DNA from 3 places in the Nonomuraea sp. NPDC048882 genome. Region 1 is predicted to be linked to each of the others. Evidence: predicted binding sites of a transcription regulator. Region 1 holds the regulator's gene; each other region holds the start of a gene.
What was found. The regulator HrcA, encoded in region 1, represses chaperone genes, less so after heat shock. The targets are predictions, from matches to a motif close to TTGGCACTCTCNNNNNGAGAGTGCCAA.
Positions count from the first base shown of each region.

Region 1 (2,260 bases):
GCCGGAGCACTCCTGGCAGGGATGGCGGATGATCGTCCCGAAGCCACCGCACTGGGGGCACGGCCGCGAGGTCATGACCTGGCCCAGGAAGGAGCGGGTGACCTGGGAGATCTCACCGCGCCCGTTGCACATGTCGCAGGTGTCGGGGTGGGTGCCCGCCGCCGCGCCGGCGCCGTGGCACACCTCGCACAGCACGGCCGTGTCGACGGCCAGCTCGCGGGTGGTGCCGAACGCCGTCTCGCGCAGGTCGAGCTCCACCCTGATGGTGGCGTTGCGGCCTCTGCGGGCGCGTGAGCGCGGCCCGCGGGCGCCGGCGGCCGTGCCGAAGAAGGCGTCCATGATGTCGCTGAACGGGAAGCCCGCGCCGAACCCGCCCGCGGCGCCCGCGCCCGCTCCCGCACCGCCGAAGGGGTCGCCACCCAGGTCGTACATCTGGCGCTTGTTGGGGTCGGAGAGCACCTCGTAGGCCTGCGTGATCTCCTTGAACCGCTCCTGGGTCTCAGGATCGGGGTTCACGTCGGGGTGCAGCTCACGGGCGAGACGGCGGTAGGCCTTCTTGATCTCGTCCTGACTCGCGTCACGGCGCACCCCGAGGGTGGCGTAGTAGTCGCTGTTTGCCACTTATCGACCTCTTATGATGCAGCCAGGATCTGGCTGACGTAGCGTGCCACCGCGCGTACGGCGCCCATCGTCACGGGATAGTCCATCCTGGTCGGCCCGAGTACGCCGAGCCGGGCCAGTTGGTTGTCGCCAGAACCGTATCCGGTCGCGACGATGGATGTCCCCCGCAGGTAGGGGTTTTCCGCGCCGATGCGCACGGTGAGCGCGGACGGGGTGTCTGAGGTTGTCTCGCCGAGCAGCCGCATGAGGACCACCTGCTCCTCCAGCGCCTCCAGCACGTCACGCAGGCCGGTGGTGAAGTCGGCGCCGGCGAGGTTGGCCGCGCCGGCGAACACGATCTTCTCGTCGTGCCGCTCGACCAGCGTCTCGAGCAGGACCGACAGGACCGTGGCCACCACGGGCCGGTCTTCGAGGGGCAGCCGCTCGGGCAGGTCGGCGACCAGGTCGGGCACGCTGCTCAGGCCGCAGCCGTCGAGGCAGGAGTTGAGCACCGCGCGCAGGTGCGCGATGCGGGCGTCCTCCACCACCTCGGGCAGCTCGACCACGCGCTGCTCGACGCGGCCGGTGTTGGTGATCAGCACGAGCATGACCCGCCGGTCGCTCAGCGGGACCAGCTCGACGTGTCTGACCGTCGAACGGGTCAGCGTCGGATATTGCACGACCGCGACCTGCCGGGTCAGCTGCGCGAGCAGCCGGACCGTGCGGGTGACCACGTCGTCGAGGTCGACCGCGCCGGCCAGAAACGTCTCGATGGCTCTGCGCTCGGCCCCGGACAGCGGCTTCACCTGCGAGAGCCGGTCGACGAACAGGCGGTAGCCCTTGTCCGTCGGCACGCGGCCCGCGCTGGTGTGCGGCTGGGTGATGTAGCCCTCCTCCTCCAGCGCGGCCATGTCGTTTCTGACCGTCGCGGGGGAGACCTTCAGGTTGTGGCGCTCGGCGAGCGCTTTGGAGCCCACCGGTTCGTTGGTGGACACGTAGTCTTCGACAATGGCTCTGAGCACAGCCAGCTTACGTTCGTCGAGCACGTGCTCACCTCCTGCCTCTGTCTCTGTCAGGAACGCGGTGTCTAGCACTCTGTGTTCCCGAGTGCCAAGTGTACGGCTCTCGCCCACAAGGTGCGATAACAGCGGGTCCCATCCTGCTGCTGGCGTGGTGTGAGCGACAGGCCTCAGACTGGCGAACATGACCGACGATTCTCAGCCCCCGCCGTACGGCCCCCCGTCTGAGCAGGGGCCTCACCACGGTCAGCCGCAACCTCCTCAGTACGGGCCGCCTTCCGGGCCGCAGCCCGGCCCTGGCCCCGATCAACCTTACGGACAGTCACCGTACGGACAGCCACCGTACGGGCAACCGCCTTACGGGCCGCCGCCGCAGGGACAGCAGCCCCCGTACGGACAGCCTCCGCCCTACGGGCAGCAGCCGCAGTACGGTGAGCCCACCCAGTTCGGCCCGCCACCTCAGTACGGACAATACGGCCAACAGGCCCAATTTCCACCACGAATCGACTCCAAAGCCATAAAGCCCAGCCTGTGGTGGCTCGCCGCCGCCTGGGGCGTGTTCCTGGTGTGCGTGGTGGCGGGTGTGGCCCTGTTCGGCGGCGGCCTGGTGAGCAGCGTGGCGGACATGGCGCCGACGAAGA
Region 1 covers NZ_JBEZGB010000001.1:815,167-817,426, forward strand. The annotation lists gene dnaJ (molecular chaperone DnaJ) at 1-621, opposite strand, end outside; gene hrcA (heat-inducible transcriptional repressor HrcA) at 633-1,646, opposite strand; gene AB0C27_RS03515 (hypothetical protein) at 1,942-2,100, opposite strand; gene AB0C27_RS03520 (hypothetical protein) at 2,194-2,260, shown strand, end outside.

Region 2 (2,260 bases), on a different contig from region 1:
TGCGCACGTACACCGGGGGCAACGCCGAAGTGAGTGGCGAAGGCGCGACTCTTCGTGACGTGCTCGCCAAGCTGGACTCCGACTACCCGGGCATCGGCGCGAGAATTCTGGATGAATCGGGCAAGATTCGACGTTTCGTCAACGTTTATGTTGGGGAAGAGGACGTCCGTTTCGCCCAGGGTCTCGACACTCCCGCCCCAGAGGGCACGCAGATCTCCATCATCCCCGCGGTCGCCGGCGGCTGAGTGCCGCGGCATCCCCGATCGTGGAAGGCGCCCCTTGTGGGCGCCTTCTGCTTTTCCAGGGCTAATTCACCGTTGTACGAGCTTCGCTGCGAAGAAATACCTGGTTTGCAGATTGACTCTGTTGCCAAACCCCGTGCCACAGGTATGGTCGAGGGCGATCGTCTGCATGATTTTCAGTTATGTCAGGCGATTACAGGCCTCGCGGAGGAATGGGCGAGATCTGAGAGACCAGTAAGAGGAGTCGGAAGTGGCGCAGGGCACCGTCAAGTGGTTCAACGCGGACAAGGGCTACGGCTTCATCGCGGTAGACGGTGGTAAGGATGTATTCGTCCATTACTCAGCGATCATGATGGACGGGTACCGCTCTCTCGAACAGGGTCAGCGCGTCGAGTTCGAGATCACGCAGGGCCAGAAGGGGCCGCAGGCGGAGTCCGTCCGCACGGTCTGAGGTCACGTCAACTGGTATGCACCGGGCGGGCTCGCACGGCAGCGCAGTCCGTGCGAACCGTCACCTCTCAATCGTCGACTCGCGTGCGGCGAGCTGCTTCGGGCGGCTCGCCGTACTGACTTCTGACCTGGGGAGGAACATCCGGCGCGGGTGCGTTCGCTTGCACTCGGCAGGGTAGAGTGCTAAACAGTTCGTTGGCACTCTGTGCAGCAGAGTGCCAACATCGGATCGAGACGATGGGGTCTGCCGAACGGAGATGCGGGCCCATGCCGTCGCGGGCGTCGGCTCGGTCCACGACAAGCCACCCTGTATCTGGGAGGTCTAGCCTTATGGCAGCCAAGATGATCGCGTTTGACGAGGACGCCCGGCGCGGTCTCGAGCGCGGTATGAACCAGCTCGCCGACGCCGTCAAGGTGACTTTGGGTCCCAAGGGCCGCAACGTCGTGCTGGAGAAGAAGTGGGGCGCTCCCACGATCACCAACGATGGTGTGTCCATCGCCAAGGAGATCGAGCTCGAGGACCCTTGGGAGAAGATCGGCGCCGAGCTGGTCAAGGAAGTCGCCAAGAAGACCGACGACGTCGCGGGTGACGGCACCACCACCGCCACCGTGCTCGCCCAGGCGCTGGTGCGCGAGGGTCTGCGCAATGTCGCCGCCGGCGCCAACCCGATGGCCCTGAAGAAGGGCATCGAGGCGGCCGTCGAGCGCGTCAGCGAGGAGCTCTCCAAGCTGGCCAAGGACGTGGAGACCAAGGAGCAGATCGCCTCCACCGCCTCCATCTCCGCCGCCGACCCCGAGATCGGCTCGCTCATCGCCGAGGCGATGGACAAGGTCGGCAAGGAAGGCGTCATCACCGTCGAGGAGAGCAACACCTTCGGCCTTGAGCTCGAGCTCACCGAGGGCATGCGCTTCGACAAGGGCATGACGTCGATGTACTTCGTGACCGACTCCGACCGCATGGAGGCCGTGCTCGAAGACCCGTACATCCTGATCGTCAACAGCAAGGTCTCGGCCAACAAGGATCTGCTGCCGCTGCTCGACAAGGTCGTGCAGTCCGGCAAGCCGCTGCTGATCATCGCCGAGGACGTCGAGGGCGAGGCCCTGGCCACCCTGGTCGTCAACAAGATCCGAGGCCTGTTCCGCTCGGTCGCGGTCAAGGCCCCGGGCTTCGGTGACCGCCGTAAGGCCATGCTCAACGACATCGCGATCCTGACCGGCGGTCAGGTCGTCGCCGAGGAGGTCGGCCTCAAGCTCGAGACCGCCACTCTCGACCTGCTGGGCCGCGCCCGCAAGGTGGTCGTCACCAAGGACGAGACCACGATCGTCGACGGTGCCGGTGACGCCGAGCAGATCGCGGGCCGGGTCAACGAGATCCGTGCCGAGATCGAGCGCACCGACTCCGACTACGACCGCGAGAAGCTGCAGGAGCGCCTGGCCAAGCTGGCCGGCGGCGTGGCCGTGATCAAGGCCGGCGCCGCGACCGAGGTCGAGCTCAAGGAGCGCAAGCACCGCATCGAGGACGCCGTGCGCAACGCCAAGGCGGCCGTCGAGGAGGGCATCGTCCCCGG
Region 2 covers NZ_JBEZGB010000011.1:380,507-382,766, reverse strand. The annotation lists gene AB0C27_RS35665 (MoaD/ThiS family protein) at 1-245, shown strand, start outside; gene AB0C27_RS35660 (cold-shock protein) at 493-693, shown strand; gene groL (chaperonin GroEL) at 1,023-2,260, shown strand, end outside.
Region 2: the regulator HrcA is predicted to act here: its motif matches at 888-914, upstream of groL (chaperonin GroEL).

Region 3 (2,260 bases), on a different contig from region 1:
GCCGTCGGCGCGGAAGCGCAGCGCGGAGGCGCCGCCGAGCAGGGGCAACTCGGAGTTGGACACGTAGATCCAGCCGGCTCCGTCGGGGAAACAGGCGCCGCCGTCGGGCGCCGCGTGCCACGTCAGGCCGGCGACCTTGTCGCCCGAGCGGGCCACGACCCTGCCGGTGAACCCCGGGGGCAGCGCGAGGCCGCCGGGTCCGGTCAGGCCGAGCGGTCCGTACGGGCTGATGCCGCCCGCCAAGAGCGGGCCCGTGCGGAGGAGAGTCTTGCGGGACATCGTTGGGCCTCCCTCTAGGTGCCACGCTAGTCGACCGCACCGACATGAATGGCAGGGACTCGCGAGTTCAAACTCTGCGCAAACCCCGAAGCCCGCCCCGGCATGCGAAACCCAGCACCGACCTCCGACGGCCGGACACCCGAAACCCAGCACAGGCCTGCGGCTGCCGGACCTGCGAAAGCCCGGGCTCGCGAGCCCGGGCTCTCCGCCCCGCATCAGAGCTGGGCCTGCAACCCCGTATCAGCGCTGGGCCTGGAACATCCAGTGCTGCTTGTCCAGTTCCTGCGTCACCGCGATCAGCAGATCCTGGCTGACCGGATCGGCCTCCTCGGTGGCCCGGATGCGCTCGTACATGCGCTTGCTGATGCCGTCCAGGATGTCCGTCATCGTCGCCGCCACCTTGCCGTCCTCGATCCAGCCGCTCTCCGGCTGAGGCAGCTTCGTGGAACGGGAGACCGTGGCGGAGCGGCCGTCCGGGCTGATCCCGAGGGCGACAGCGCGTTCGGCGATGGTGTCCATGTGGGTTCTGGCCAGCTGGGTGACCTCGTCGAGCTGAAGGTGGAGTGCGCGGAAGTGGGAACCGACGAGGTTCCAGTGCGCCTGCTTGGCGACCAGGGACAGATCGATCAGATCCACCAGGGCGCCTTGAAGGGCTTCCGCGACGGTGTTCTTTGCATCGCCCGAAAGTGGGCCGGTGATCGTAGCCATGCTGTTTCTCCTCCCCGAGGGGTGAGCTTTACACCTGGATCAACCTCCTTCAGGGGGTGGTTCTTCCCACATTCTGCTAGTTGACAGTGTAATAGTGACAGTGTCAGTGTGGTCGTATGAGCGACACCTGGACGATCGGCGAGCTGGCCGAGCACGCGGCGCGCGCCCTGCGCGACAGCGCGCCGCCTCCTGCCAACGGCCGGGTCCGCGACGTGCCCGGGGAGCGGCTGATCAGGTGGTACACGACCATCGGCCTGGTCGACCCGCCCCTGACCCGACGCGGCCGGATCGCCCGCTACGGGCGACGGCACCTGCTCCAGTTGGTGGCGGTGAAACGGCTACAGGCCGCCGGCCGGTCGATCGCCGAGATCCAGGTGGCCCTGGCGGGGGCAACGGACCACATGCTGGAGTCAGCGGCCCACCTCGGCCCCGCTCCGGCCCCCATGCCCGGCGCCCTCCCCGACAGCAACACCCACCACGCCGCCGCCCACCGCCTCGACAGCACCCTCCGAGACAACGCCTCCCCAGACAACGCCACCCCCGGCAGCGCGCCCTCGGACAGCGCATCCTTGGACGGCACGTCCTCTGATGGCACCGCCCCGGGCAACGCACCCCCGGGCTACGCACCCCTGGACAGCGCCCCGCAGGACGGCGCATCCTCGGACAGCGCCTCCCCGGGTGGCACGCCCTTGGGCAGCGCCTCCCCGGACGGCGTCCTCCAGGACGGCGCATCCTCGGACAGCACATCCCTGGGTGGCGCATCCCTGGGTGGCGCATCCCTTGAGGACGGGCCCGTGGAAGGAGGCCCGGCCGACGGCGAAGGCGGTAGGCGGGCGACGCGCGGGCGGTTCTGGGCCGAGCGGCCGGACACGGCTAGCGGGCCGGACGCGCCAAAGGCTGCCGGTGCGGCAAAGGCTGCGGGCGCGTCGGACGGGAAGGCGGCAGCGGCGCGGCGGCGGGGCAGAGCCGGTGGTGGGGTGGTTACGGGGGTCAGGCTGGGTGACGGGGTGCGGCTCGTGCTGGACGCGGGGCGGGTCCCGTCGGAGGAGGACGTTCAGGCGGTGCTGGCGGCGGCGGGACCGCTGCTCGCGGTGCTCGAAGAGAGGGAGCTGATATGAAGATCACTTCGCTGGAGCCCGCGCGGTGCCTGCCGGTGCCGGACGCCGGGTTCGGCGCGCTGCTGACCGAGCGTGGCAACCTGCCGCTGGAGAGCGTGGACGTGGCCGCGGACATCTCGGGACTCATCGCCGGGGTCGAGGTCACGCAGGGGTTC
Region 3 covers NZ_JBEZGB010000010.1:221,031-223,290, reverse strand. The annotation lists gene AB0C27_RS33055 (alkaline phosphatase PhoX) at 1-279, opposite strand, end outside; gene AB0C27_RS33050 (DNA starvation/stationary phase protection protein) at 520-987, opposite strand; gene AB0C27_RS33045 (helix-turn-helix domain-containing protein) at 1,104-2,105, shown strand; gene AB0C27_RS33040 (VIT domain-containing protein) at 2,102-2,260, shown strand, end outside.
Region 3: the regulator HrcA is predicted to act here: its motif matches at 1,068-1,094, upstream of AB0C27_RS33050 (DNA starvation/stationary phase protection protein).